3 regions of the Arthrobacter sp. SD1074B genome follow, and region 2 is predicted to be linked to each of the others. Evidence: riboswitches for the same ligand, from Rfam matches in the RefSeq annotation. Region 2 holds a riboswitch; each other region holds the start of a gene.
What was found. A riboswitch is a leader RNA that binds a small molecule or an ion and turns the genes downstream of it on or off. The one in region 2 is predicted to bind S-adenosylmethionine.
Positions count from the first base shown of each region.

Region 1: it holds a riboswitch for S-adenosylmethionine, as region 2 does, so the genes downstream of both, ACUYM2_RS12155 (aminotransferase class V-fold PLP-dependent enzyme) here and ACUYM2_RS17030 (DUF1737 domain-containing protein) in region 2, are expected to answer to the same signal.
Region 3: it holds a riboswitch for S-adenosylmethionine, as region 2 does, so the genes downstream of both, metX (homoserine O-acetyltransferase MetX) here and ACUYM2_RS17030 (DUF1737 domain-containing protein) in region 2, are expected to answer to the same signal.

Region 1 is NZ_JBRAZT010000001.1:2,639,295-2,649,133, reverse strand. Features, by position in the region: gene ACUYM2_RS12160 (class I SAM-dependent methyltransferase) at 6-764, opposite strand; gene ACUYM2_RS12155 (aminotransferase class V-fold PLP-dependent enzyme) at 872-2,293, opposite strand; SAM riboswitch class IV at 2,328-2,441, opposite strand; gene hisN (histidinol-phosphatase) at 2,529-3,341, opposite strand; gene rsgA (ribosome small subunit-dependent GTPase A) at 3,434-4,549, opposite strand; gene aroA (3-phosphoshikimate 1-carboxyvinyltransferase) at 4,533-5,945, opposite strand; gene ACUYM2_RS12135 (DoxX family protein) at 5,953-6,501, opposite strand; gene ACUYM2_RS12130 (sigma-70 family RNA polymerase sigma factor) at 6,782-7,585, shown strand; gene rsrA (mycothiol system anti-sigma-R factor) at 7,582-7,848, shown strand; gene ACUYM2_RS12120 (50S ribosomal protein bL37) at 7,948-8,022, opposite strand; gene ACUYM2_RS12115 (PadR family transcriptional regulator) at 8,119-8,730, opposite strand; gene ACUYM2_RS12110 (DUF4097 family beta strand repeat-containing protein) at 8,730-9,557, opposite strand; gene ACUYM2_RS12105 (GDSL-type esterase/lipase family protein) at 9,710-9,839, opposite strand, start outside.
Region 2 is NZ_JBRAZT010000001.1:3,640,491-3,650,329, reverse strand. Features, by position in the region: gene ACUYM2_RS17040 (O-succinylhomoserine sulfhydrylase) at 1-452, opposite strand, end outside; gene ACUYM2_RS17035 (rhodanese-like domain-containing protein) at 453-863, opposite strand; gene ACUYM2_RS17030 (DUF1737 domain-containing protein) at 860-1,156, opposite strand; SAM riboswitch class IV at 1,195-1,308, opposite strand; gene ACUYM2_RS17025 (ATP-grasp domain-containing protein) at 1,710-2,654, shown strand; gene ACUYM2_RS17020 (glycosyltransferase family 2 protein) at 2,641-3,375, shown strand; gene ACUYM2_RS17015 (aminodeoxychorismate lyase) at 3,385-4,347, opposite strand; gene cls (cardiolipin synthase) at 4,483-5,916, shown strand; gene pabB (aminodeoxychorismate synthase component I) at 5,964-8,024, opposite strand; gene ACUYM2_RS17000 (low molecular weight protein-tyrosine-phosphatase) at 8,021-8,596, opposite strand; gene ACUYM2_RS16995 (MarR family winged helix-turn-helix transcriptional regulator) at 8,716-9,195, opposite strand; gene ACUYM2_RS16990 (SDR family NAD(P)-dependent oxidoreductase) at 9,320-9,839, shown strand, end outside.
Region 3 is NZ_JBRAZT010000001.1:1,252,820-1,262,658, reverse strand. Features, by position in the region: gene ACUYM2_RS05850 (alpha/beta hydrolase) at 1-654, opposite strand, end outside; gene ACUYM2_RS05845 (SGNH/GDSL hydrolase family protein) at 725-1,600, shown strand; gene ACUYM2_RS05840 (hypothetical protein) at 1,717-2,226, shown strand; gene ACUYM2_RS05835 (CoA-acylating methylmalonate-semialdehyde dehydrogenase) at 2,323-3,807, opposite strand; gene mmsB (3-hydroxyisobutyrate dehydrogenase) at 3,840-4,742, opposite strand; gene ACUYM2_RS05825 (LysR family transcriptional regulator) at 4,909-5,808, shown strand; gene ACUYM2_RS05820 (MFS transporter) at 5,901-7,283, opposite strand; gene metX (homoserine O-acetyltransferase MetX) at 7,456-8,592, opposite strand; SAM riboswitch class IV at 8,604-8,719, opposite strand; gene ACUYM2_RS05810 (bifunctional o-acetylhomoserine/o-acetylserine sulfhydrylase) at 8,779-9,839, opposite strand, start outside.

The DNA.
Region 1 (9,839 bases), 1.0 Mb from region 2:
CAAACTCAGGCCCGGGCGGCACGCCAGCTTTGCGTCAGGTAGGGGAGCGGCAGGGGCTCGCCCGGAGTGCGCCCGAGGTGCTCGTGCAGATACCAGTCGAGGTTGCTGAGGACTTTGGCGCGGGTGGCCTCGGCCGCCCGCAGGTAGTAACTCCGGGACTTGGCCAGTTCCATGATGTCCTGGCTGGTGACGGGATCCTCCCAGCGGGTGAGGTGGCTCTGCAGCCCGCGGAATTCAGGTCCCAGCGGCGGTCTGAAGTCGGGCTTGTGGACGTCCCCGGCGTGCATAATGCGCGAAAGCCGGTGCACCCAGGGGACCGAGGTGTCGAGTTGGTTCCAGATCAGGCCGAGGATGCCGTGCGGGCGCAGGATCCGGGCGGCCTCGGTGCTGGCTAGCAGGGGATCGCACCAGTGCCACGCCTGGGCCACCGTGACCAGGTCGAAGGCTCCGGACGCCAGGCCGGTATGTTCGGCGGTGCCCTCGACGGCGGTGACGCCCGGCAGGGAGCGGCGCAGTTGTTCGAGCATGTCCGGGGATGGATCGACGGCCACGGTCCGGAGCCCCCGTTCGACGAGGAGCGCCGTGAACTTGCCGGTGCCCGCGCCCAGATCGGCGGCGTCCCGGGCCCCGGCGGGGATCAGCCAATCGGCCGAGTCCGCGGGGTAGCCCGGGCGGACCCGGTCGTAGTGCTCGCCGCCGTCCTGGAAGCTCTGGCCGAGCTCCTGCCGCCGCTGGTGGTGGAGTTTGGGGCCGCCGCGTGCCACGTGCGATCTCCTTCGGCAGCAATAGGTAAGTACCCTCCGAATTTACCGCACGCGGCCGGAGGCGGGGGCCTCCCGAGTCGGGCGCCGCCGGCCAGGCGGCGGACCGGCTAGTCGAGGGTGCAGGGGGCAGCGCCGGCGGTGCCCGGCGTGTTCGGTGCCCAGTGCGGGTAGCTGCGCGAGTCGTTGGCCGGCACCCAGCGGCCGGCGTCCACCACGTAGTCCCAGCCGAGGCCGCTCCGCCGCAGCTCCTGCAGCCCGGCAAGCAGCCGCTGGGCGTCGTCGAGCCGGGACCCGAGGCCGAAGCTGGCGCGGAGCGACCCGGCCGGCAGGCCCAGCCGCTTCAGCAGCGGATGGGCGCAGAACCGGCCATCGCGCAGGCCGATGCCGTGCTCAGCGGAGAGGTACGCGGCGACCAGGCCGGCGTCGTATCCGGCGACCGAGAAGTTCACGACGCCGATCGTCCCGGGTCCCTCTCCCCGGGCCGTGTCCTCGAAGATGTGGTGGACGCTCACACCCTCGATCCGCTGCAGCCCCTCCACCAGGAAGGAACGGATGGTGTCCTCGTGGGCGTGCCACTGCTTTTCGTCGAGCGCCTCGATCACCTGGCTGGCGCGGGCCAGCGCGGCGGCGCCCAGGACGTTGGGGGAGCCGCCCTCGTGGCGGGCCGGGCCGGTGGTCCAGCTGACCGTGTCCAGCCGCGCATCCCGCACGGCGCCGCCCCCGGCTAGGTGCGGGGTCCCGGCGTCGAGCCAGTCCGGCCGGCCCACCAGTACGCCGGCGCCGAACGGGGCGTAGAGCTTGTGGCCGGAGAAGGCGAGGTAGTCGACGTCGTCCGCGGCGATGTTGATGCGGCGGTGCGGGGCCAGCTGGGCGGCGTCGACGACAATCCGGGCGTCGAATTCGTGCGCCAGGGCTGCCAGCTCACGGATCGGCAGGATTTCGCCGGTGACGTTGGATGCGCCGGTGACGGCCAAGAGGCTCACGCCGCCGAGGGCGAGCTCGGCCCGGAGCCGCGCCACGGTGCCGGCCAGGGTGGCGGCGGCGACGACGCTCCGGTGCGGGACGTTCTGCCAGGGCAACAGGTTGGCGTGGTGTTCAATGTCGAGGTAAAGCACCTCGCCGGTGTGCTGGCCGCCGGCAACGGGCAGGCAGCCGGCCAGCAGGTTCAGCGAGTCGGTGGTGTTCCGGGTGAAGATCACCGAGTCGTCCGCGCGTCCGCCGACGAAGCCCCGGACGATGTTCCGGGCGTTCTCGTACACCGAGGTGCTGAGCTGGGAGGCGTAGCCGGCGCCGCGGTGCACGCTGGCGTAGTACGGCAGAATCTCGTTCAGGTAGGCGGACACCACGGACAGCGCCGGGGCCGAGGCGCCGTAGTCGAGGTTGGCGTAGCGGACCTCGCCGCCCTGGATCAGCGGGGCCAGGATCTCGGCGCCGGACACGGCGGACAGCGGCCGACGGGCGGCGTCGAAGTGTGCTCCGGAAAGCCCCGCGCTGGCGGTGGGGTGGGTAGGAATGGTGGCAGTCGTCATGGGACCTCGCTCAAAAAGGACCCCGCTCACAGGGGATCCGCGCTTGCCGCGTCCGCTCCGGACCGGCCAGGTCGTCACCCGGGGCACCCCGCCGCGAATGGAGGGTTGCCGGCCAGCAAACCGGGGTTTAGCGCTGGCACTCGTGACCTGGTTCGAGCCTAGGACATGGCCGTGCGCACCGAAAAGGCAAGCGGGAATGTGAAGCGTTGTGTTACGGACTGCCGTGGCCGGGCGGCTAGAGCAGGTCGTCCAGGCCCGGGTTGAGGCGTTTGAGGACCTCCGAGTGCAGGATGGAGTTGGTGGCCAGTGCGTTGCCGCCGAAGGGGCCGTCCTCACCCTCGAGTGAGGTGAAGCGGCCGCCGGCTTCCGTCACGATCGGTACCAGCGCGGCCATGTCATAGAGGTTGAGCTCGGGCTCGCAGGCGATGTCGACCGCGCCTTCGGCCACCAGGCAGTAGGACCAGAAGTCGCCGTACGCGCGGGTGCGCCAGACCTCCTCGGTGAGGCCCAGGAACTCGTCGAGGTTGCCACGCTGCTTCCAGCCGCCCAGGCTCGAGTAGGACAGCGACGCGTCGGCGAGCCGGGAGACGTTCGAGACTTTCAGCCGGGTGGCCGCGGCCAGGGAACGGCCAGTGTAGGCACCGGCGCCCTTGGCCGCCCACCAGCGTTTGCCCAGGGCGGGGGCGCTGACGACGCCGACCACGGGTTCGCCTTCGTCGACCAGGGCGATCAGGGTGGCCCACACCGGGACGCCCCGGACGAAGTTCTTGGTGCCGTCGATCGGGTCGATGATCCAGCGGCGCGAGCCGTGGCCGGAGCTGCCGAACTCCTCGCCGAGGACGGCATCGCGGGGCCGGGAACGGGACAGCTGCCCGCGGATGGCTTCCTCGGCGGCCTTGTCGGCATCGGTGACGGGAGTGAGGTCCGGCTTCGTCTCGATCCGAAGGTCGAGCGCCTTGAAGCGGTTCATGGTCTGGGAATCTACGGAATCTGCCAGTACATGGGCAAGGCGCAGGTCATCGTTGTAGCTCGAAGCGGGTTGGCTCATGCCTCCAAACTACCGCCAAAACGCGCCGCGGGCCGGGAGGCCACGTCTCCCCTGCCAGGAGGGCCTGCCACGAGCCCCAGCCAGGGGTGCTACTAGGAGACGCTGCCGAGCTCCTTGGTGTCCTGCGCTTCCAGCCGGGGATCCGTGCCGAGCAACCGGCGCAGCGAGGCGAGCCGGGCCGGGCCGGACGGGCCGGCGTGGCCGCCCTGCACCCAGGCGTCCACCCCGCAGTTGACGGCGGAGGCATCGTGCTTGCAGCCCCGCTCGCAGTCCTCGGTTCCCGGCGCCAGGTCCGGGAAGGAACGCAGGATCCGGTCCGGATCCACATGGGCCAGGCCGAAGGAGCGGATGCCGGGGGTGTCGATGATCCAGCTCCCGGGGGGCGCGTCGTTGACCTTCAGCGCCAGCGCGGAGGACGAGGTGTGCCGGCCGCGGCCGGTGACGGCGTTGACGCCACCGGTGGCACGTTCGGCACCGGTGAGCGCGTTCACCATGGTGGATTTGCCGACGCCGGAGTGGCCCAGCATGACGGTGACCTTTCCGTCCAGGTAGGCGCGCAGCTGTGAGACGGCGGCCTTGTCCAGCCGGGCGGACAAGCCGTCATCGGATCGGGCGTCGATGCCGGAGGCGGCCGAATCCGCCGTCTTGGAGATGATCACCGGGAAGTCGAGGTGCTGGTAGTTGGCGAGCAGTTCGGCGGGATCCTTGACGTCCGCCTTCGTCACGAGCAGCAGCGGCTCGATCCCGGCGTCGTAGGCGGCCACCAGGGCCCGGTCGATGAACCCGGTGCGCGGTTCCGGGTTCGCGGCGGCAACGACGACGACCAGTTGGTCGGCGTTGGCGACGACGGCGCGTTCGATCGGGTCCGTATCGTCCGCGCTGCGGCGCAGCAGGGTGCGGCGGTCCTGGATCTTGACCAGCCGCGCCAGCGTGTCAGGCTCGCCGCTGACGTCGCCGACGAGGGAGACGAAGTCCCCGGCAACGACGGGGTTGCGGCGCAGTTCCCGGGCGCGGGCTGCGATGATCTTCCGTTCCGTGCCGGTGCCTTCGGCGACGACGGCGGTGTAGCGTCCGCGGTCAACGGTGATGATGCGTCCGGTGACGGCGTCGTCGTGGCTGGGCCGGTCCTTGGTGCGGGGCCGGGTGCCCTTTTTGTTGGGCCGGATCCGGACGTCGGATTCGTCCCAGGAGTCAGTGCTGCGGGCCACCGGCGGCGTCCTTCCCGGCGGAGGCTCCTTGTGCCAGCATGGCATCCCAGAGCTGGGGAAAGTCGGGCATGGTCTTGGCTGTGGTGGCGATGTCCTCGACCTCGACGCCGGGGACGGCGAGGCCGAGAATGGCGCCGGCGGTGGCCATGCGGTGGTCGGCGTAGCTGTGCACGACGCCGCGGTGCAGCGGAGCCGGGCGGATGATGAGTCCGTCGGCGGTCTCTTCGGCGTCGCCGCCGAGCCGGTTGATCTCGGTCACCAGCGCCGCGAGCCGGTCCGTCTCGTGGCCGCGCAGGTGCGCGATGCCGGTGAGCCGTGAGGGCCCGGTGGCGAGCGCACAGAGCGCTGCGACAGTCGGCGCCAGCTCACTGGTCTCGTCAAAGTTGCCACCCTTGATCTCCGGGCCGCCGGTGACGGTCAGCGTGCCGTCGTCGACGGTAACCGTTGCCCCCATGGTGGCGAGGATGGCGCGCCAGAGGTCTCCCACCTGGGTGGTTTCGGCCGGCCAGTTGGGGATGCGCACGGTCCCACCGGTGGCAAGGGCGGCCGCGAGGAAGGGTCCGGCGTTGGAAAGATCCTGCTCGATCCGCAGGTCGAAGGCCCGGATCGGTCCGGGGGAGACGACCCAATGGTTCGGCACGGAGTCGTCAACCGCCACGCCCACGCCGCGCAGCACCGCGACCGTCATGTTGATGTGGTCCAGGCTGGGCACCGGCTTGCCTGAGTCTTCGCTGCTGCGGTGTTCCAGGTGGAGCCCCTCGCTAAAGCGCGCGCCGGCCAGCAGCAGGGCGGAGACGAACTGGGATGACGCGCTGGCGTCAATGACTAGGTGGCCGCCGCGGACGTCGCCCGTGCCGTGTACGGCGAAGGGCAACGACGACGCCGGTCCGCCGTCGGGCGCACTGACCGCCACACCAAGTCCGGTGAGCGCTTCGATGATGGTGCCCATCGGGCGTTTGCGGGCATGCGGATCGCCGTCGAAGCGGGACTCGCCGCGGCGCAGCGCGGCGACCGGAGGCACAAAGCGCATGACCGTGCCGGCCAGGCCGCAGTCAATTACGGCCTCGGTTGCGGTACCGCTGTCAGCAGCCAGGGCGATCGGCGTGATTTCCAGGTCCGGGCCGTAGGCTCCGTCGCCGGGCACCTCGGTAATGGTGGCCCCCAGCTGCCGCAGCGCCTCGATCATCAGGGCCGAGTCGCGGGAGTGCAGCGGGGTCCGCAGCCGGGAAGGGCCGTCGGCGAGGGCCGCCAGGACAAGGTAGCGGTTGGTCAGGGACTTCGACCCGGGCACCGTGACGGTGGCGTCGACCGGACGCTCCGCGAACGGCGCGCGCCAGTGCGGACCGCCGCCGGCCGGTAGAGAAGTGGCAGCCGCGGTGTGGGTGGTGCCAGTCATTGCCGTCTTATGCTCCGACGGCGTGGTCCACGGCCTTGCGGACCGCCTTGTCAGCCTTCTTCAGCTTCTTGCCCGTAGTCTTCCGCGCATCGGCCGCGAGGTGGGCCGTGGTCTTCCGGGCGTCGGCCGCGAGGTGCTCGGCACGCCAGGCCAGGCTCGGCTTGCCGGCGGTGTCCACGGACGCCAGCAGGACGCCGCCGGTGAGGGAAACGTTCTTCAGCAGCTGCTTGCGCCGGGCGTCGCGGCCCTGCTTGGAGGAGATATCCGCACTGCGCCATTCCACGAAGCCGTTCAGTGCCGAAATCACGGCCAGCACGGTCGCGGAGAGGCGGGAGGCCTTGCCGAGGGCCAGGCAGATGCCGGCGCCCACCTGCGTGCCGCCGATCACCCGGGCCAGGACCAGCTCGTTCGTCTGGAAGGGCAGGGATTCAGCTGCGCGGCGCAGCACGGGGGACAGCTGTGCCGCAGTGTCATCCGCGTTCCGTAGCTTGTCCATGCCTGCGAGCACGAAACTGGAGGCGAGCATGGGGCGGGCGAGAAAGCGGACAAAGGACATGAATTTCCTCCTGGATGAACGGACCGCGAACGCTGTGCGGGAGAACCGGTTCTAGTCTTGCACCTTTGCGGAATATTTGCCCGTTGTGCGGGGTTGTGCATGGCAGATTCCAGCCGAAGATCGGGCCGGAAAAACAAGGGCGAACGCAGCAGAGGAAGGCGGAGATTTGGTTCTGGTGAAAGAATCCGGGCTGCTGGAAGCAGCCCCCGCAGACCCGTGGGCCATGGCCTTCACGGGAACTTCGGGCACCCGCCGGAAGGTGACAGTAGACTTGAACGCAATGAGCACCATGGATCCGGCCGTTGCGGCCATGCACGAGGTCGCCGGAAACGACGACGCCCAACCCGCCAAGACAGGTACCGCCACTAGTGCGGCGGAAACCACAGTCGCGGATGACCCGGCCGCGGAGCGGGCTGCCGTGGAAACCGTAGCGGCGGACGGCACCGGCCAGCCGCTGGACACGGCCGCCGAGAGCACTGACGAGCGCCGCGTCCGCTTCGAGCGCGACGCAATGCAGTACGTGGACCAGCTGTACTCTGCCGCGATGCGGATGGCACGCAATCCCGCGGACGCCGAGGACCTGGTCCAGGAGGCGTACACGAAGGCCTTTTCCGCTTTCCACCAGTACAAGCCCGGAACGAACCTCAAGGCCTGGCTGTACCGGATCCTCACCAACACGTACATCAACCTGTACCGCAAGCGCCAGCGGGAGCCGCTGCAGTCCAACTCGGACACCATCGAGGACTGGCAGTTGGCCCGTGCCGGGTCGCACACGTCGACGGGGCTGCGCTCGGCCGAGGCTGAAGCGCTGGACCACCTGCCGGATTCGGACGTGAAGCGTGCCCTGCAGTCGATCCCGGAGGAATTCCGGCTGGCTGTCTACTTTGCCGACGTCGAGGGCTTCGCGTACAAGGAAATTTCGGACATCATGAACACCCCGATCGGGACCGTCATGTCCCGGCTGCACCGCGGCCGGAGAATGCTGCGGGACATGCTGGCCGACTACGCCGCCGAGCGGGGATTCAGGGCCGCGGGCGATCCCGCCGCGGCAGCAGAAAGCAACAATCAGGAGAACAGGAAATGAGCGACTGCCAGGGACTGGGCGACTGCGACGACACCAGGATGCAGCGCATCTACGAGTACCTCGACGGGGCCCTGACGCACGACGACATCGCCGAGATCAAGGACCACCTGGACGAGTGCCCGGAGTGCCACGAGCAGTATGACCTTGAGTGCGTCATCCGCGTTATGGTGAAGCGCTCCTGCACCGAGGCCGCGCCGGAGAACCTCAAGAATTCCATCCTGGACCGGATCCACTCGATCCGCCCGGCCGACGCCGACGCCTGAGCGACCCACCACAGCGACAGACGCCGGAACAGCGAAAGACCCCGGGAACCGTGAGGTTCCCGGGGTCTTTCACTTAAAGCTGTCAATCCAAGCCGTGGCTTAGGTGTTGGGGCGCTTACCGTGGTTCGCGCCGCCACGCTTACGGTCACGACGTTTACGTGCACGTTTGCTCATAGCTGGCCTCCTTAATCTTGGTACTCAAAAGAGCTGCCCTCAAGTCTCCCACATCGGCGGACCCGCCGCGAACCGGGAGCCCGCCGGCGGTACGGCTCAGCCCTCCAGTGAGTTCCGGATGGAGATCCGCGCCTGGTCCAGGACTGTTTTGACGGTTTCGAGGGTGACCGGGGTGATGGGGCTGGTCCCGGCGTGCCGGCGCAGCTCGATCCGGACGTCGTCCCGGAAGGACTGCACCAGCATCTCGGCCTCCCGCAGCCTGCGGTCACCGTCCTTGGAGTAGCGGGCACCGGCCGGGGAGGCGGCGCTGCGGGCGGTGGTGCGGGCTGCTTCGGCCGTGGCGGCCAGATCCGCGCGCAACCCCTGCATGTTCACCCGGATGTCCTGCCGCAGCTTGTCGGCGAGCCGGCGGACCGAGGCGGAAATGTCGTTTTCCACATCGGCCAGTTCCTCGCGGCGCCGGTTGAGTTCCACCAAACCGGCCGCGGTGATGCTGTAGTTGGTGCGCCGGCCCTCGCTGCGGGTGGCCACCAGCCCTTCCTCCTCCAGCTTGGCCAGCCGCGGATAGATGGTGCCGGCGCTGGGGGAGTAGGTGCCGCCGAAGCGGTCGCTGAGTGCCTTGATCAGCTCGTAGCCGTGCTTGGGGCCGGATTCCAGCAGGGCGAGCAGGTACAGCCGCAGCGCGCCGTGGGCAAAGACCGGGGGCATCAGAGGCCCGCTTCGGCTTCCGGGCCCGGCTGGCTGTGGAAGATGGAGGTTTTACCCGACACCGAGTTGGTCCGGACCAGCATCAGTTTGGCGTCGGGTCCTGCGATCGTCTGCACCGAGCCGCCCGGCTGGGTGTACTTCTGGTCGTCGATCACCACCGCGCCGCTGGCCGACTTCGCGATGATGTCCACGCCGACGTCGTGCGGCAACCGGATGGTGACGTCGCCGGAGACCGAGTTGGCGCCGAAGTCCTGGGTGAAGCTGTGCAGGTCAAAGCTCAGGTCCCCGCTGACGGTGTTGGCCCGGATATTGCTGAATTCGCCGGAGGCCGTGACCTCGCCGGAGACGCTTTTGGCCGTCAGCACGCCGTGGTGGTTGCGGGCGATCACCTCGCCGCTGACGGTGCTCACTGCCAGCTCGCCTGAGGTGCTGTCGGCCAAAACGGAGCCTGAGACGGTGTTCAGCCGGGTGTGGCCGGTGACGCCGGATACCATGCCGTCGCCACTGACGGTGCCGGCCTCGACGTCGACCCCGGCCGGCAGCGCAATGCTGATGACCACCGAATTGCTGGAGTTGTTGTTGACCGTACCCATGAGGTTCTTGAACCATCCCTGCGGTCCGTGCAGCTGGTGGCGGACCTCGAGGCGGCCATCGGTGAGGCTGACCGCCAGCGGGTCGCCGTCGACCTCGGAGACCTCCAGTCGGGCTACGGCCTCGTCGTGGGTGACGATGTCGAAGCGGCCGCGGACGATGCCGAGCTTGAGCGAGCGGACGCCGTCGACGTCAATGGTCTGGGGACCGGTAACGGTCCACGAGTTCTGTTCCATGGTTCCTCCGGGTGGACGGAGCGATCACGCCAGCGCCGCTCCTTGCGATATATCGCGACTATGGAAACACGGTACAACGCTCCCGCCGGCCGGTCAAGATATATCGCGTCTGACGCTCACGCGGCCGCGGCGGATCACGCTCCCGGGGGTGCTTACTCCGGCGCGTCGATCCGCAGCCACTGGAACCAGCCCCGGTGCAGCACCAGCCAGGCCATAAGGCCGTAGCCGGCCTGTCCGGGGGTGCCGCCGTTGGCCGCCAGATCCTGACGCCAGTGCTCGTGG
Region 2 (9,839 bases):
GGCACGGCCAGGGCCGAGCGCCACTGCTCAAGGTCGGGGCCGTCCACGAACACCGTCTCCACGCCCCAGCGCGGCAGGATCTCGTTGAGGATGACGAAGCAGGATCCGAAGAGCGAGCGGGCGGCGACCACGCGGTCACCTGCCCCCAGCAGCGCCCCCAGCGCGGTGAACACCGCGGACATGCCGGACGCCGTCGCGAAGCACGCCTCGGTTCCCTCCAGCAGCCGGAGCCGTTCCTGGAAGGTGGCCACCGAGGGGTTCCCGTAGCGCGAATACACGAATCGTTCGTCCTCGCCGGTGAAGGCGCGCTCTGCCGCAGCGGCGGATTCATAGACGAAGCCCGAGTTCAGGAAGATCGGTTCGGTGGTCTCCTGGAACCCGCTGCGGTCGAGTCCGCCGCGGACGGCCTGGGTGTCCGGGCTCCAGCCCTGGGCATCGGGATTGAAGCTCACTTAGTGCTTTCCGGGGTGGAGGGGGAGGCCGCGGTTCTTCCAGCCATTAATGGTCCGGCGGCCGGTCGGGCCGGGTTCGCCTTCGAAACCCTCAAGGACGTTGTAGGCGGTGAAGCCGGCCGCCGCGGCGGCGTCCGCGGCGGCGACCGAGCGGGCGCCGGAGCGGCACAGGAAGACGAGCTCGGCCGCCGGCGCCTGTTGCTGGAGTTGTTCCAGGAAGTGCGGGTTGGGCGCTCCGCCGGCCAACGTCCACTGGACGAACAGGGGGTCCTGCCGCTTTCCGGCGGCGGTGGGGGTGGCCGGGGTGCCGATCTGGGCCCATTCGCGCTCGGTGCGGACGTCCACCAGGACGGCGCCCGCCTCAAGCCTGGCCCATGCCTCCTCCGGGCTCAGGTCTCCGGCGTAGCTCATGCGTGGCCCTCGCCGTCGAACTCGACGACGTCCAGCTCATCCACCGCGTTGGCGACGGCGGCGTCCGCGCTCGCGATGGCGGCAGGCAGCACGACGGCCTGGGCCACGATCACGGTGCTGCCGTTGAAGGTCGCCGAGGGGCTGCCGTGCAGGACATAGCCCTCGGCCAGGGCGGCGGAGACCCGTTCGCAGAAGCTGCGGTCATCGGGCCCGGTGAACAGGCGGTAGGCCAGCCTCCCGTCGGCGGCCGGTCCGGGGACGGCGGAGGACGGGGCGGGGACTGTGGCGGGCACAGCAGGTGCGGACGCGTCGGGCACGACGGATCTCCTTACTTTCACGCTTGCAGCTCGAATTTCGATATGCCGAGTACTCACCTGAGGCACCCCGCCGCGAAAGGGAGGGTTGCCGACCGGCCAGTCAGGGCTTGGCGCCGGTTCTCATTACTCCCCAAAAACGTAGCACTTCCGGCGCTGGCGGCACCGGCGGCCCCGTCATGTTAAGTCACGCGGCCGCTGTGGCGGGCAGTTTCCAGCCACAGCGTGGGAGCGGGTAGCGCTGGCAGGAGCCCCAGTATTCGTGAGCATCCGGCGCAGTGCCTGCGGGACAGATTCGGGTAGTTCCTACTCGGGATATCCCTGGCGCCCTCGCCTTGACTGGGACGGGCATGACCGATGTGCCAGCAGATTTTCGATGGGATAACCAGCAATTTGCCCGGCGCTGCACTGTGGCACCGGCACGTCTACAAAGGAACTGGATTCTTATGGTCTCGATGCACGGCTTAATCTTTGCCTTCCTGGCCCCCCTTCCGGCTGGCGCGGTTCCCTGTGGCACTGGAACGGACCGCTTGTGAAGCCCCGCGTGCTCGTCACCGGCGCGGGCGGATCTGCCGGACGGGCCGTCGCGGCGCAGCTCAAAGCGCGGGGCATACCCGTACTGGGTACCGATATCCGCGAACTGCCGGCAGGGTCGGGAATCACCGCCGTCCGCGTTCTGGAGGCCTCGGATCCGGAGCTGGTCTCGGCGCTCCGCCGGCTGGTGGCCGCCGAAGACGTGAACGTTGTCATCCCTACCGTGAGTGACGAGCTGCCGCAGCTGGCGGCCTTCCGGCCCGCCTTCGGCCCCGACGTCCGCGTCATCATCGGCGAGCCGGGACCGGTGGCCCTCGCCCACGACAGGCTCTTTACCGCATGGCGGCTGCAATCGGCCGGGGTGGCCGTCCCGCGGTTCGGGGTCCCCCGGGATTTCTCCGGCCCTGAGGCCGCCATGGAAGCCCTTGGTGGACCGGTAGTCGTCCGCCCACGGGTCTCCTGCGGCGGCAGCGGCGTGTCTGTTGTCGACGGAGGCGCCGCGGTCGACTGGCACCGGCTGCCGGAAGGCCAGATCGTGCAGGAATTCATCCCGGGAACCGCTTACGGCCCGATGGTCTTCGGCACCCCGGTGCAGAACGCGGCCGCCCCGTTCGTCGTCGTGGTCGAAAAAACCGCACTGGCCGGGGGGAAGGCAGGAAACGCGGCGGCCGCCCGTCGGGTCGGAACCGGCGAGGACGTGGACGTGGGCAATGTGGCCATGGCCGCTGTCCGCGCGCTTGGGCTGACCGGCCCGGTTGACGTCGATGTCCGGCGGCGCGCCGACGGGACGCCGGTGGTGCTCGGCGTGACCGCCCGGTTCGGCAGGAACAGCGGGCTCGCCCCGGAAATGCTCGACGCCGTTTTAGGGGCTTTTGCCCTGCCATCGTTCAACCCGGCATCCTTCCGCCAGTTTCCAAGGGCGCACAGCAATGTCCTGGTATGAGGTCCGCGCTGCCATGCGCCGCCGTCGCGGGGTGCCAACCCTGCTGGACATGTGGCCGACCGTGTCGATCATTGTGCCGGCCTTCAACGAGGCGACCCGCATAGAGAACTGTGTGCGGTCCATCCAGCTCACCAGCTACGACCGGTACGAAGTGGTGCTGGTCGACGACGGCTCGGCCGACAACACGTTCGAATTGATGAAGGGCGTGGCCGCAGCCGATCTTCGAATCAAAGTTCTCAGCCAGGCCAACCTGGGCAGGGGCGCCGCCCTGACTCTGGGCTTACGGCACGCGGCAGGCGAGATCGTGATGTTCATGGATGCGGACCTGGTCCTTTCCCGGAACACCGTCAAACGGGTGCTCCAGGGCTTCGCGGACGAACGTACCGGCGCGGTCTTCGGCGACGCCCGGCCAGCCACGTTGAACCCGAAGCGGCCCCGGATACTAGCCTCCTTGGGCCGCGGTGCCGGGCTGCTCCGGAGAGCCGTTGCCGTGAGCGCCTGCCTGCCAGGCCGCGCCGGCAACATCAGAGCGGTATCCCGGACTGTGTTGGAGGAAATCGGTCCTGTCCCGCACGACCTGTGGGGCGGAGATCTTGAACTGACCAGGCGGGTGCGCCGCGCCGGTTACCGGGTGGCCTTCGCTCCGCGTGACTTGGCATGCGCCGATACGTCAGCGACCACCGCGGGGGACCGGTTCCGTCGCTCAAGTACCCGGAACTGAGTTGCGCCCCTACTCGATCGTGGCGAAAAGCTCGTTGAGCTCCGCCGTGAGCTGCCGCCGCAGTTCGGGGGTGCCGATCTCCTTGCCGTCGATGTGGTTCACCGGTGCGAGGAGCCGGATGCTCGAGATGAGCCAGACGGCGTCGGCGTCGTACAGGTCCGCGGGGACCAGGGGACCGTAGCCCAGCTCCCACCCGGCCGCCTTCGCCGCGGTGAACAAGGCGCCCTGTGAGGTGCCGGGCAGGATTCCGCTGTCCAGCTGCGGGGTGATCAGCCGGCGCACGGTCCGTACCCCGCCGGCGCCGTCGTCGGTGGTTTCCAGGTGCGCCAGCAGCACGGTCGACGTCGGGCCCTCCAGGACCCGGCCGTCGGCGGAGGTGAAGATGACGTCGTCCGCGCCCTGGTGGTGGGCATACCGGAGCGCCGCCATGTTGACCGCGTAGGAGAGTGTCTTCGCGCCCAGCAGCAGCCACGGGGCGCGTTCGCCCACCTCGCTGTCGTAGCCGCGGTCCAGCAGGATCACGTCGATGCCGGTTTCGCGCTGCAGCCGGCCGGCCGCGGGCGGCGGCGAGGCCTGCACCCAGCACGTCGGTGTGGCGGCGCCCTCGACGCCCCGGGTGGCGAGCAGTTTCACCACCATCTCGTCAGCCGCGCCCGCTTCGCCGGCCCTGCCAGCCGCGCCGCGGAATTCCCCGATGGCCGTCTCGATCGCGCGGCGCCAGGCGTCCTCGGCCGGGATGGCCAGCTCCAGGGCGCAGGCGGAGCCGGCCAGCCGGCTCAGGTGGGCCTGCAGTTTGCGCGGCCGGCCCCCCACCACCAGTAACGACTCGAAAACGCCGTCGCCACGCGTCGCGCCCTGGTCCGTGGCCATCAGCTGCGGCTTGGACGAGTCGGTGATGCGGCCGTTTTCAAACGCGGGATCGAGGAACACCAGCACCGTCGGGCGGGCCGGGTCAGAAGCGGGGGTAGTCATGCCTTCAGCTTAGTGCGGGAGTTGACGGGATAGGATTTGACCGTTACCCGTTCCGGAACTGTTCCGCGGGTCTGGAGCTTGAGGGGTTCGCCTGTGCTGTGGCCATTTTCGCTGGCGGAATCGCTTCCATCCTGGATGATCCTGATCCTGACCGTCGTCGACCTCGGCATCCGCGTCCTTGCCCTTGGCATCATCCCCGGGAACCGCCGTCCCACCACCGCCATGGCGTGGCTCCTGATCATCTTCTTCGTCCCGGCCGTGGGCCTGATCCTCTTCCTGCTCTTCGGCAACTTCCGGCTCTCCCGCAAACGCCGGGCGCAGCAGGACGCGGTGAACACCCGCGTCCGCGCAGGCACCTCCGAACTGGCCATGCTGGAAAGCCGCTATGAGGGCCCGCAATGGGTGTCCTCTGCGGCGGAACTGAACAAAACTCTCGGCTCGCTGCCCATGGTGGACGGCAACCACGTGGAGCTCCTGCCGGGCTACCCGGACTCAATTAAGGCGATGGCGGCCGCCGTCCGCGAAGCCGAGTCTTTTATCAACGCCGAGTTCTACATCCTCAGCTCGGACCACATCACGGACGACCTGCTGACCGCGATGGAAGAGGCCGCCGAGCGCGGCGTCGAAGTCCGCCTGCTGTTCGACCACCTTGGGACCCTGCGGATCAAGGGCTACAGCAAGCTCATCACCCGGCTCAAGGCCAGCAAGATCCGCTGGCGGCCGATGCTGCCGCTGCGGCCGGTGCACGGCCAGTGGCGCCGCCCGGACCTGCGGAACCACCGCAAGATCATGGTGATCGACGGCGAAGTCGCCTTCACCGGTTCGCAGAACCTGATCGAGCCCTCCTACAACAACCCGCGGCACCGCAAGATCGGCCGGGAATGGGTCGAGCTGATGGCCTGCCTGCGCGGGCCCATCGTCACCACCCTCAACGTGGTCTTCGCCACCGACTGGCTCAGCGAGACCGACGAATCCCTGGAGCACCAGCTCGCGCACCGGCCCGAACTGCACGCCGGCAACACTACCGCCCAGGTGGTGCCCAGCGGTCCCGGCTTCATTACCGAAAACAACCTGCGCCTCTTCAACACGCTGATTTACTCGGCGCAGCGCAAGATCTCCATCTGCAGCCCGTACTTTGTCCCCGACGATTCGCTGCTGTACGCGGTGACGACGGCGGCGCAGCGCGGCGTCGACGTCGAACTCTTCGTCTCGGAGAAGGGCGACCAGTTCCTGGTCCATCACGCCCAGCAGTCCTACTACGAGGCGCTGCTGGAGGCCGGGGTGCGGATCTACCTCTACAAGGCCCCGTTCGTACTGCACGCCAAGCACTTTACGATCGACCACGAGGTGGCCGTACTGGGTTCCAGCAACATGGACATGCGCTCCTTCTCGCTGAACCTCGAGGTCTCGGTGATGCTCCTGGGCGAGGACATCGTGCGGCGGATCAGCGCCGTGGAGGACACGTACCGGGACATCTCGCGGGAGCTGACGCTCGAGGACTGGATGAAGCGGCCCATGGGAGTCAAGTACGTGGACAACGTCGCCCGGCTCACCTCCACGTTGCAGTAGGTACAGTGCGGTAGCGGGCCCGTGCCCGTTGTTGTCCTGGACCGCAGCTAGTCCAGCGGGAAGCCGGCGCCGAGCGTCGAGAGCACGCCAAAGGCCTTGGTCCGGATCTCCTCATATTCTTCCTGGGGCGAGGAATCCGCGGTGATGGCGCCGCCGACACCGAGGCTCACCGCGCTGCTGTGGCCCGGCCCCGGGCCCACCACCAAGGTCCGGATGGCCACCGCGAGGTCGGTGGCGCCGCTGAGCGAAAAGTAGCCGATCGCCCCGGAATAGACGCCCCGCGGGGCCGCCTCGAGCCGGTCCAGGATGGCCATGGTGCTGACCTTGGGCGCACCGGTCATGGAGCCGGCCGGGAAGCAGGCCGCCACGGCCTCGGCCCGCGGCATGCCGGGACGGAGCTGTGCGTCGATGGTGCTGACCATCTGGTGGACCGTGGCGTAGCTTTCGACCGCGCAGAGACGGCTGACGGATACGGAACCGGGCACCGCGAAGTGGCTGAGGTCGTTGCGCAGCAGGTCCACAATCATGATGTTTTCGGCCCGGTCCTTGGGCGAGGATTCCAGCTCCCGGCGCAGCAGTTCGTCCCGGGCGGCCTCGTTCTCCCGGCGCCGGGTACCCTTGATCGGCTCGGCCCGCATGGCGCCGTCAGCGTCGATCCGGAGGAAGCGCTCCGGCGAGGTGCTGGCCACGGTGAGTTCGGCGAGGCGCAGGAAGCTCGCAAACGGCGCCGGGTTGCGCCGGCGCAGCGCCAGATAGGCCTGCCACGGATCGAGTTCCCCGGCGGGCACGGTGGCCGTCAACGCCGTGGTGAGGCAGACCTCGTAGCTATTGCCCTCGGTGATTTCGTGCTGCGCCGCGGCGATCTTGGCCTTGTACTCCGCTTCGGTGTCCCTGGCGCGGAAAGCCAGGGCTGGTGCGGTCCCGTCGGAGCGCACGGCGCCGCCGCCTTCCGCGGCCGTGACCGCTGCGCGGGCCGCGGCGAGCCAGTCCCCCGCGTCCGCGGAGTCGAGCGCGAGCAGCCACACGGTGCGCTCCCGGTGATCCAGGACCACGGCGCGGCCGGCGAATATCATGCCGGCATCCGGAGCGGCAGCGGTGACGTTGCTGCCGCCCGTCTCACGCTTGAGCTCGTAGCCGAGGTAGCCCAGCCAGCCGAGCGTGAACTCGCACGGGTACTCCTCCGGCGCGCCCAGGGCGCGGCGGCCCCAGACCCCGTCGAGCCAGCGGAAAAATCCTCCCTCGGTCTGCACGGTGGCATTGCCCACGCGCACCCAGGTCCGGCCGGACCGGTGCCGGACCGACTGGCCGTGGCTGCCGCCGTCGTCCGCCAGGATGCTGAAGCGGCTGCGTTCAGCAGCCTCGCCGCCTGGACCTTGGCCGCGCCGGCCTTCTCCGGTTCCCTCGGCGAGCGAGGAATCCAGCCACACCGCGTTCGGCGAGCTGCCGTAGAGCGTTTCGAAGAGCCGGGCGGCATCCGGGGCGGCATCGATCCGCTCGGTCTTCAGCTGGAACCCGCGGCGGTCCGCAAGCTCGGGAAGCAGCGCCGGGGACAGGACCGGAAGGTACTGGAGGGCCTGCAGCACCTCGGCCGGAGCAGCGCCGTCGGCGAGGTTGAGCACCCGCACGTCGGCGCGGGAAGGAACGTCGTCGCCGGCCAGCCACTCGTCTTCCTGGCCGGCCCACTGCTCCCAGTAGGGTTCGTAGTTTGCGCCGTCGCGGGCGAGCGCCCGGGTGCGGCGGTCCTGCTCGGGGGAATCGGCCCAGACCACGGCGTCGAGGAAGGGTGCCGCGGCCGCGGCGGCGGCGCCCACGCCCTCGACCAGGACGATTTCAGCCGGCGCGGTGACGCGGGTGGCGCCGTCGTAGTGCCGTTCCCAGTCCCAGCTGACCCAGCGGGCCGGTTCGCCGCGGCGCAGCGGGGCGAGCACGGTGGCGGCGTAGCGGTCGATGCCAGCGGCCAGGCCGTTCCAGCCGGGGTAGATGTCCTCGAGATGGAAGAGCGAGACCTTGTGGTGCTCCCGGAGCCGGGCCGCGAGCTCGATGGCCAGGGTGGTCTTCCCTGCGCCGGAGCGTCCGTCGATGGCGATGATGACGGGTGCGCGGCTCATGAACTAGAGCGTACCCGCTGTCCTGTGCCGTCCGGCTGCGCCCGGTCCTGGCGTCCTGAGCCGGCCGGCCGACGCGCGGCGCGGACGTGTTCGAGGATCCCGGGGATCGCGGCGTGGATCAGCTCCCAGGTGGTGTCAAAGTCGGTGTGCCCGCCGTACCAGGGGTCCTCGATACCCTGGTCCAGCGGATCCCTGCCCGCCACGGCGGGATCAAAGCTGCGCAGCATCCGGATCTTCGCCAGCGAGGCCTGGTCCGGGGCGGCCTGGCGGAGCCAGCCGTAGTGGTCCACGTCCAGGGCCAGGACCAGTTCGCGGGACTGGAACCATTCGCTGCGCCACTCGCGCGCGACGTGCAGCTCGGAGGAGATGTTGTGGGCCGAAAGCTTCCGCGCGGCGCGGGGATCAATCGGGCGGCCCACCTCGTACGCGGTGATCCCTGCCGAGTCGACGTCGACGCCGGTCATCTGGGCTGCGGCCAGGGCCTCGGCCAGCATCAATTCGGCCATCGGGGACCGGCAAATGTTTCCGGTGCAGACCGTGATGATCCGGTACCGGCTCGGCGTTGAGGTCATGACTAAGCATGGCCGATCCGACGGCCTCTTGGCTACCCGCCGCGGCAGCTATATGACAAGTTGTGTCATATAGCTATCGCATACCGTCAAGTGCGGTCGGGCCGGCGTTGTGCCGAACCTCAGGCGGCCCGGCTCCAAAGTGCCTTGCGCAGCAGGGCCTTCAGGTCGCCGACCTCCGCATCGCTGAGGTCGGCGAGGGCTTCGGCCTCCGCCACCCGCGCGGCGGCCTCGGCCCGGCGGAACACGGCGGCTCCCTCCGCGGTGGCGGACACAATCTTGGCGCGGCGGTCCTGCTTGCCGGGAGCCCTGACCACCAGGCCGCGCTGCTCCAGCTCATCGATCAGGGCCACGATCTGGCTGGGATCGAGGCTCAGGAACTCCGCCATCTCGCGCTGCGTGGGGTCCAGTTCGCTGTTGGCCAGGGCCAGGACCGAATAGGAGCGCTCCTTCAGTCCGAACGCGGCCAGCGCGCGGTTGTTGAGGACGGAGCCGGCGGCATGCAGCTTCGCCAGCAGGAAGCCCGCATCCAGGCTGATCGACGCCGCCATGAGCTTGTCTGCCGGCCGGGTTTCCGGTGCCTCGTCTACTTCGGTCGCCATGCCCGCTCCAATAGTCCACAAAATAAATCATTGACATTTTCAATTATCCATACTTTCATGGGATGCAGACCAGCATCCCATGCCTCCGGGCGGGATGCACACGGCAGCTAGCAAAGGAGCAGCGATGAGCCTCGCAGGAAAAGTAGCAATCGTCACGGGAAGCGGCCGCGGCCTGGGCCTGGCCTACGCCCGGGAGCTGGCCCGGCAGGGCGCCGCCGTCGTGATCAACGATGTGGACGCGGCCGTCGCCGAAGAAGCGGTCCGGATTATCGAGTCCGACGGCGGGCGGGCTGCGGCAGTCGTCGCCCCGGTGGGCAGCTCCGAGGTCGCCAAGCAGCTGGTGCAGGCGGCCGTGACGGAATTCGGCCGGCTGGACATCATGGTCACGAACGCCGGAATCCTGCGGGACAAGAGCCTGCTAAAGATGACGGACGACGACTTCGACGCGGTCATCAACGTACACCTGCGCGGCACCTTCACCTGCGCCCGGGAGGCGTTCGGCTACTTCAAGGAGAACGGCATCCCCGGCCGCATCATCACCATCGGCTCGCCGACCGGCCAGCGCGGCAACTTCGGCCAGACCAACTATGCCGCGGCCAAGGCCGGAATCGTCGGCATGGTCCGGACCTGGGCGCTGGAGATGA
Region 3 (9,839 bases), 2.4 Mb from region 2:
GAGTACCTCATGGGTCAGGAACTCGCCGACGTGGCCGACCTCCTGCTGGTTGATGCCATGCCACATGCCGGTGTAAAGCACCTTGGTGAGCTTGACGTGCTTGCGGACCCAGCCCATGGTGAACTCGATTTTGTCCGGCGTGATCACGGGATCCTGCTGGTCCCGGCCCCAGAACATCGGCACGGTTCCGTCCAGTTCCGCGTCGCGGAAGCTGGGGTCCCCGCCGGCGTCGACGGCGAACCCGGAGAGGCCGACGACGGCGGCGTAGCCGTCCGGCCGCTGCCGCAGCAGTGTGGTGGCCATGGCCATGCCCATCGAGAAGCCGAGCAGGGTGACCGAGGGGTGGTTCGCCCTGACCGAGTCGACCCAGTCCTGCACGTAGGCGGCGGCGTGCTTGACGGCATCGAGCGAATACTCAATGGATGCGGTCAGCGGGAACCACGTGAAGCCCGGCCCGGAAACCAGCGGGGCCCGCAGCGAGGCGACCACAAACTCCTCCGGCAGCATGTCCGCCAGGCTGAGCAGGTCCTGCTCATTGGCTCCGTAGCCGTGCAGCAGCACCAGCAGAGGCTTGCCGGCGCGCGCCTCCTCGGGCCGGGACCACAGGACAACGGGGGCGGGAAAGGCAGCAGGAAAAGACGGGGCTTCAGTCATGGCTCCATTCTTACAGTTACCTAGGAGTAACAAGGTACGGTGGCGCAGCTTCACGGGAACGGTGCAGGATATGAAGGTGAGCGAAACAGAAGCGATGGAGAATTACCCGGACCGGACCGTCAACCACCCCTGGACCCGCTACGTCGCCATGGGCGACTCCTTCACGGAAGGCATCGGCGATCCGGAACCGGCCAGCCCGGGCGGGCACCGCGGCTGGGCCGACCGGGTGGCCGAGGAACTGAGCCGCGGCCACGACGGTTTTGCCTACGCCAACCTCGCCGTCCGCGGCCGGCTGCTGCAGCAGATCGTGGACCAGCAACTGGCCCATTGCCTGTCGCTGAAGCCGGACCTGGTGACCCTGTCCGCGGGCGGGAACGACTTGATCCGGCCCGGCGGGGACCCCGATGTCCTCGCCGAGCGGCTGGACTCCGTGGTGCAGATCCTGAGCATGGGCGGCGCCACCGTGGTCCTGTTCAACGGCCCCGACACGGGCTCGTCGGTGCTGGGCCGGATCCGCAGCAAGGTGGCCATCTACAACGAGAACCTGCGCACCGTGGCGGCCCGGCACGACGCAGTCATCGCGGACATGTGGTCACTGCGGCAGCTCAACGACCCGCAGATGTGGGACGCCGACCGGCTGCACTTCTCGCCGCTGGGCCACCACACGATCGCGGCCATGGTGCTGGATTCGCTGAATGTGCAGCACACCCTGGAGCCCCTCTCCCCCAAGCCGCTGCCGCAGCGCAGCTGGCGGGAGGCCCGCACGGGGGATCTGATCTGGGCCCGGGAGCACTTTGTCCCGTGGGTGGTCCGCCGGCTCCGGCACCGATCCTCGGGCGACGGGATCACGGCCAAGCGCCCGCTGGCCGGACCGGTGTTCGGCCCCGGAGTGCCGCTCGGCTCGGGCGAGGGCCCGCCCGGCGCCGAGGACGCGCTGCGGCCCTGAACGGCCGGGACCGATGCCGGTCCCGGCACCCGGCCGGCGGCCCTCCAACCCTTTCGGCACCCGGGGCTGGCCCTGCGCGTTAAGCTGGGAAGACACCTTTTGAGAGGCCCGGTACCGTGAGTATTTTCTTTTGGATCATCCTGTTGTCCTTCCTGGTTCCGGCGGCGATGCGCCTGTACCGGAAATCCGTCCGCGGACGAAACCAGGACCCGGGCATGCCGGGCCGGTTCCCGGGACAGTTTCCCGGCCAGCAGAGCAACCAGCCCCGGGACGGTTTCACGCAGCGGGACTACTTCGGCGGATTCGGCCAGCTGGGCGCCCCGCAGCCCCCGGCCAACCAGCCGCCCGCGAACCCGCAGTACCCCGTCCCCTACGAGGACAGTCCGGAGTACCTGGACAACCCGCCGCAGCCCACCGGGCAGCAGTGGCAGCAGCCGTGGCAGCCGCCGGCCCGGGCCCAGGCCCCTGCTCCTTCGCCGGCCCCCGTCCCGGAGGTTCCGCCGGCGCCGTCGGGGCCCCAGGGCTACCGCGCACGCAAGCTCGCCGAGCTGGACCAGAAGTACAGCAACGGCGAGCTCGCCATGGAGGACTACATGGCCCAGCGCGCGGAGATCATGAAGGGTTAAGCACCGAAATAAGAGCAACGCGGGGCCACTTGCCGCCCATCATCGATGGGCCGCAAGTGACCCCGCGTTGCCGTTGTCGCGGAGGGTGCGGCAGCCCTAGTCGACCTGCGGGAAGCCGAGGTCGATCACCGAGGTGGACGGATCCGGCCAGCGGGTGGTGACCACCTTGCCGCGGGTGTAGAAGCGGATGCTTTCCGGTCCGTACATGTGCGTGTCGCCGAAGAGCGAGTTCTTCCAGCCGCCGAAGGAGAAGGTGCCCACCGGCACCGGGATCGGCACGTTGACGCCCACCATGCCGGCCTCGACGTCGAACTCGAACTGCCGGGCAGCGCCGCCGTCGCGGGTGAAGATCGCCACGCCGTTGCCGAACTCGTTGTCGTTGACCAGCTTCACGGCGTCGGCGTAGCTCTCAACGCGGACCACCGAGAGCACGGGGCCGAAGATCTCATCGTCGTAGACCTTCATACCCGGCTTGACGTGGTCGATCAGGCTGACGCCGATGAAGAAGCCGTTGGAGTCGAACTCCTGCTCCCGGCCGTCGACCACCACGGAGGCGCCCTCGTCCGCGGCGCCCGCCACATAGGAGGCGACCTTGTCGCGGTGCTCGGCCGTGATCAGCGGACCCATCTGGGAGGCCGGGTCCGTGCCGGGGCCGATCTTGAGAGTGGCCATCCGGGTCTTGATCGCGTCCACGAGCCCGTCCGCGATGTTCCCGACCGCCACCAGGACGCTGACAGCCATGCAGCGCTCGCCCGCGGAGCCGTAGGCGGCGGAGATGGCGGCGTCGGCGGCCATGTCCAAGTCCGCGTCCGGGAGCACCACCATGTGGTTCTTGGCCCCGCCGAGGGCCTGGACACGCTTGCCGTGGTCGGCGGCGCGCTTGTAGATGGACTGGGCAATCGGCGTCGAGCCAACAAAGCTGACAGCCTTCACGTCCGGGTGCTCAAGCAGCACGTCCACTGCTTCCTTGTCGCCGTGGACGACGTTGAGGACGCCGGCGGGCAGGCCTGCCTCGGCGAAGACCTGGGCGATGAGGACCGCGGAGGAGGGGTCCTTCTCGCTCGGCTTGAGCAGCACGGTGTTGCCGCAGGCCAGGGCGCTGCCGATCATCCACAGCGGCACCATGGCCGGGAAGTTGAACGGCGTGATGCAGGCGACGACGCCGACCGGCTGGCGGACGGAGTGGACGTCGACGCCGCCGGAGACCTGCTCGGAGCGTTCGCCCTTGAGCGCGTGGGACAGGCCGGTGGCGAACTCGATATTCTCCAGGCCGCGGGTGATCTCGCCCTCGGCGTCGGAGAGGACCTTGCCGTGTTCGCTGGTCAGCAGGGCGGCCAGCTCGGGCCGGCGCTGCATCAGCAATTCGCGGACCTTGAAGAAGATGGCGGTGCGCTTGGCCAGGCTGGTGGCGCGCCAGCCGGGCAGCGCGGCGCGGGCGGCGGCGACGGCTTCCTCAACGCGGGCGGCGGAGGCGAGGGCCACTTCCTTTTCCTGTTCGCCGGTGGCGGGGTTGAAGACAGGGCCGTAGCGTTCGGCGTCGGGCACCAGGGCGCCGTTGATGAAGTGCGGGATGCGTTCCATGGGGAGGATCTCTCTCTAAAAGGGTTTGGCTGCTAGTTGGCGGACTCGAACGAGCCGTCAACCAGCTTGACGATGGCGGAGCAGTCCGTGCCGGACTGGCCGCCGTCGATGAGCCGCTGGAAAAGCTGCTGGACGTGCTCGCCGATCTCCAGCGGCGTGCCGGTGTCCCGGGCGGCGCTGATGGCCAGGCCGATGTCCTTGTTGGCGAGCTCGGCGGTGAACGTCGGTGCGAAGTCGTTGTTCGAGGCGGCGGTGGGCACCACCCCGGCTACCGGGTACCAGGTGCGCAGCGCCCAGCTGTCACCGGAGGAGACGGAGGCGATGTCCCAAAAGACCTGCTTGTCCAGGCCGAGGCGGTCTGCGAGCACCGCGCCTTCTGCGGTGGACGCAAGGTTGATGAAGAGCATCAAGTTGTTGCAGATTTTGGCGGCCTGCCCGGTGGTGGCGCCGCCGGTGGGGATGGTATTTCCGGCCATCGGGCGGATGTATTCGGTGGCGTCGGCGACGGCGCCGGCTTCCCCGCCGATCATGAAGGTCAAGGTGGCGGCCTTGGCACCGCTCATGCCGCCCGAGACGGGCGCGTCGACAAAGCGGAAACCGGCCTCCGCGGCGGCGTCGTGCAGGGCCTGGGCCGAGGCGATATCGATAGTGGAGGAGTCCACCAGCAGGGTCTTCGTGTCGGCGTGCGCCAGGACGCCGTCTTCGCCCAGGTAGACGGCACGGGCATGTTCGCCCTTGGGGAGCATGGTGAAGACGACGTCGGCGCCATTGACTGCTTCAGCAATGCTGCCGGCGGGCTTGACTCCCCCGGCCTCGGCTGCCGCCACGGCCTCGGGGTTGAGGTCGAAGCCGCGGACCTCGTTTCCGGCTTTGGCGAGGTTCACGGACATGGACCCGCCCATGTTTCCCAGTCCAATCCAGGCGACAACTGCCATGGCGTAAGCTCCTTTGCTTTGCATTGTGTCCGGCGCAATTGCCGGAGGTTCCGTGTCAACCATCACACCCTGTTACAGTGCAATCAAGGGGAAAAAGTGAAGATGCCATGTGCAGCGATGCACATTGATCCGAAGAATGCGCTGCTACGAAAGGCCAACGGTGGACTTGAAACGGCTCCCCAGTCCGGACGACCTGCTGATCCTGCTGACGGTTGCCCGGCTCGGCCGGTTCAACGCTGTCGCGGAGACCCTGGGCACCACGCACACCACGATCTCGCGCCGGATCCTCGCCCTGGACAAGCAGCTGGGCGGACGGACGCTGGAACGCAGCCCGCACGGCTGGGAGCTCACCGAGCTTGGGTCCCAGGCGGTAACGGCCGCCGAGGCCATCGAGAACACCCTCGGGGCGCTGTCCGGCCGGATCGCGCGGACCGAGGACGTGCTCTCCGGCCTGGTCCGGATCAGCACCCCGGACGGCTTCGGCGCGGAATTCGTCGCCCCGGCCCTGGTACGGCTGCAGCAGGACCATCCGTTGCTGAACGTGGAGATGCTCAGCGCCACCCGCAAGGTCAGCCAAAACCGCTCCGGTGTGGACCTGGAGGTGGTGGTCGGCAATCTGGAGGTCAGCAACGCACAGACCATCTTCCTGTCCAACTACTTCCTGCGGCTATACGCCAGCCCGGAGTACGCGCGCGACCACGGGCTGCCCGAGACGCTCGACGACGTCCGGCAGCACGGCTTCGTCTCCTACGTGGAATCGGCACTGCAGGTCGCCGAACTCGGCCACCGCTCCACCCAGCTGCCGATGCCGCGGTCCAGCTTCCAGGCCACCAGCATTTTCGCCCAGCTTGAGGCCGTCCGCCGGGCCGCCGGGATCGGGTTGCTGCCCAACTTCCTCGTGGTCGGGAAGCCCGGGTTCCTGCCGGTGCTGCCGGACGACTTCCAGCGGCAGCTCCCGATCTGGGCCGTAGCCAGGGCGGAATCGCTGCGCTCCGCGCCGGTGCAGGCGGTAATGGCTGCGGTCCGGGCTGAGGTCGCCGAGCGCCAGGACGTGCTCGCCGGCTGATGGGGTTCGTTGCGGTTACGGCGGTCCCGCCTTAACGCACGCTGCCCGTGCCCGCAGGAATGCGGGCACGGGCAGCGTGGTAACGGTGGAGCTTACTTCTTTCCGGCGGCGAGCAGGTCGGCAGTTCCCTGGGCGTCGGCGGCGTCGACGTCGTGGAGCGAGATGCCCCGGGTTTCCTTCAGGAAGTAGACCGCCACCATGGTGACCAGGCAGGCGCCCAACAGGTAGATGGCCACCGGGGTGGAGGACTTGTACTGGCCCAGCAGCGAACTGGCGATGATCGGGGCAAGCGATCCGGCCACGATCGAGGTGACCTGGTAGCCCAGGGAAACACCGGAGTAGCGCATCCGGGTCGGGAACATCTCGGCCATGATGGCCGGCTGGCCGGCATACATCAGGGCGTGGAAGAGAAGGCCGATGGTGATGGCGGCCAGGATGATGAAGTCGTTCTTGGTGTCCATCATCGGGAAGGCGAAGAAGCCCCACGTTCCGCCGAGCACAGCGCCGGCCATGTAGACCGGCTTGCGGCCCAGGCGGTCGGACAGCCGGCCGACCATCGGCACCACGGAGAAGTGGATGGCGTGGGCGACGAGCAGCAGCAGCAGGATGCGCGAGGTGTCCGTCTGGACAACCACCTTCAGGTAGGTGATGGAGAAAGTGACCACGAGGTAGTACAGGACGTTTTCAGCGAAACGCAGGCCCATGGCGGTGAAGACTCCGCGGGGGTAGCGGCGGAAAACCTCGGCCACGCCGTAGCCTTTGTTCTCAACGACAACTTCCTTCTGGGCCTCGAGGAAGATCGGGGCGTCCTGGACCTTGGTGCGGATGTAGTAGCCAATGACCACGATGACGGCGGAGAGCCAGAACGCGATGCGCCAGCCCCAGCCCAGGAAGTCTGCGGAGGACAGTACCGATGACAGGATGAACAGCACGGCAGTGGCGAGCAGGTTGCCCATCGGGACCGCCGACTGCGGCCAGCTGGCCCAGAAGCCACGGGACTTGCTGGGGCTGTGCTCAGCGACGAGCAGGACGGCGCCGCCCCACTCACCGCCGACGGCGAAGCCCTGGGCGAAGCGCAGGAACACCAGCAGCGCCGGAGCCCAGTAGCCGATCTGCTGGAAGCTCGGCAGGCAGCCCATCAGGAAGGTGGACACGCCGACCAGGATGATGCTGAGTTGCAACAGCTGTTTGCGGCCGAACTTGTCGCCGAAGTGGCCAAAGACAATGCCGCCGATGGGGCGGGCAACGAAGCCCACCGCGTAGGTGAGGAACGCGGCGATGATGCCGTCCAGTTCCGTTCCGGAGTTGGGGAAGAACATCTTGCCAAAGACCAGCGTCGCCGCTGAGGCGTAGAGGAAGAATTCATACCACTCCACTACCGTGCCGGCCATCGAGGCGGCCACTACTTTCTTGAGACCCGAGGACTTGACGTCCGTCTCCTCTGCGCGCCTCGCGGCGGCGTTTTCCGTGCTCATGCGAACTCCTTCGATGTCGCCTTCGACACCCTGTGGACCATTGGGCTGACTAACGTGTGTGTGAGTTGGGACACACGGCGTCATTCTCCACGAGTATGGACTGCGGGCGGGCGAGGCTCAACGACCAATCGCGCAGAGGGCGTCTGCAAAAATGCACACAGCTCGGTCCCGGCTAGGCGAAGAAGTTGCCTCTGAGCTGCTCACTGAGCTGGCCGATTTCGGTCAGGAAGCCGTCGTGGCCGATCGGGGCTTCAATGAGGTGCACCGGCACCTCCCCCGGCAGGGCGCCGGCGAGTTCGCGGGACTGGGCCGGGAAGTACAAGCGGTCCGAGTCCACGGCCGCCACGAAGAATTCCGCGGTGGCCAGCGCAACAGCCTGTTCCAGGCTTCCCCGGCCGCGGCTGACGTCGTGGCTCATCAAAGCCTCGGTGATGGCGATGTAGCTGTTGGCATCGAAGCGGCGCACCAGCTTGTTGCCCTGGTGGTCCAGATAGCTCTCCACCTGGTAGCGGCCCCTGCCGGCCAGCGACCCGGCTTCCAGCGTGGCCTCGGCCGCCTGGGCCTTCCGGCCAAAGCGGCCGTCCAGCTCGGCGGCGGAACGGTAGGTGATGTGGGCGATCCGTCGGGCAAGGGCCAGGCCGGCGTCCGGTTCCGGGCCGCCGTAGTAGTCGCCGCCGTTGAAGTTGGGGTCCTGGCGGATCGCCAGGGTCTGGGCCTGGGCGAACGCGATCTGCTCGGCAGTGCTGCTGGCGCCTACCGAAATCACGGCGCAGCGCCGGACCCGGTCCGGGTAGCTGACCGCCCACTCGAGCGCACGTGCTCCCCCCAGCGAGCCGCCCAGCACGGCATACCAGCTGCTGATCCCCAGGGCGTCGGCGAGCCGCGCCTCGGCGGCAGTGCTGTCGCGGAGGGTGACCAGCGGGAAGCGCGAGCCCCAGGGCCGTCCGTCCGGGGCCGGCGTCGACGGTCCGGTGGAGCCGTAGCAGCCGCCGAGGATGTTGATCGACACCACGAAGTACTTGTCCGTGTCCACCGGGGCGCCCGGGCCGGCCAGCTGTTCCCACCAGCCCGGCTCCTCGCCGGCGCCGCGGGTGACGTGGGTGTCCCCGGTCAGGGCGTGCTCGATCAGCACGGCATTGGACGCGTCGGCGTTCAGCGTGCCCCAGGTCTCGTAGGCGAGGGTGACCTCCGGCAGGGTGGCGCCGGATTCAAGGGCCAGCGAACCGATGGGGAGGTACTGCACCGTCCCATCGGGAACAGCGGAGGTTTTGCTTTCGGGGACACCTGTACGGGTGACGGCAATCGTCATGTGAGGACCTAACTTCGCGCTTGCCCGCCGTCAGCTGACCGGCAGGCCAGGTCTTCACCCGGGGCACCCCGCCGCAAATGGAGGGTTGCCGGCCAGCAAGCCGGGGCTGTCACTGGCACTCATGACCTGCCTCGATTCTACGAAACCTGGCGGCGCAAGCGCGAAGATTGTGACGGCTGTGTGACCTCAGGCGTTTTTGGCTGCCCGGAAGCCGGCGTCGAGGTCCGCGATGATGTCGTCGATGTGTTCGAGTCCCACCGAGAGCCGGACCAGGCCGGGGTTGACGCCGGCCACGGTCTGCTGTTCCGGCGAGAGCTGGCTGTGCGTGGTCGACGCCGGGTGGATGACCAGGGACCGCACGTCGCCGATGTTCGCCACGTGCGAGTGCAGCTCGAGGGCGTCGACGAAACGCTTGCCGGCCTCCGCTCCCCCGGCCAGGTTGAAGGAAACGACGGCGCCGGTACCCTTCGGACCGTACTTGCGGCCACGCTCGTACCAGGGGCTGGAGGGCAGCCCGGCGTAGGCGACGGATTCGACGTCGGCCCTGGCCTCCAGCCATTCGGCGACCCTGAGGGCGTTGGCGACGTGCCGTTCCATCCGCAGGCTCAGTGTCTCGATGCCCTGGGCGATCAGGAAAGCGTTGAACGGCGAGACGGCGGAGCCGAGGTCGCGCAGCAGCTGGACCCGGGCCTTGAGGATGAAGGAGAGGTTGGCGCCCAGCGCCCCGTCCGCCCCGAGGTCCCGGGCGTAGACCAGGCCGTTGTAGGTGGGGTCCGGGGTGTTGAAGCCAGGGAAGCGCTCCGGGTCCTTGCCGAAGTCGAAGTTGCCGGAGTCGACAATCACGCCGGCGATCGCGGTGCCGTGCCCGCCGAGGTACTTGGTGGCCGAGTGGACCACAATGTCGGCACCCCACTCGATCGGCCGGATCAGGAACGGGGTGGAGAGCGTGTTGTCCACGATCAGCGGCACCCCGGCCCGGTGCGCCACTTCCGCGACGCCCTCGATGTCCAGCACGTCCTGCCGGGGGTTGGACACGACCTCGCCGAAGAACAGCTTGGTATTCGGCTGCACGGCATCGCGCCACTGCTCCAGGTCGTCCGGATCCGCGACGAAGGTCACCGAGATGCCGAATTTCTTCAGCGTGTGGGCCAGCAGGTTGTACGTGCCGCCATAGAGGCTGGGGCTGGCCACCACATGGTCCCCGGCCTCGGCGATGTTGAGGATCGCCAAGGTTTCGGCGGCCTGCC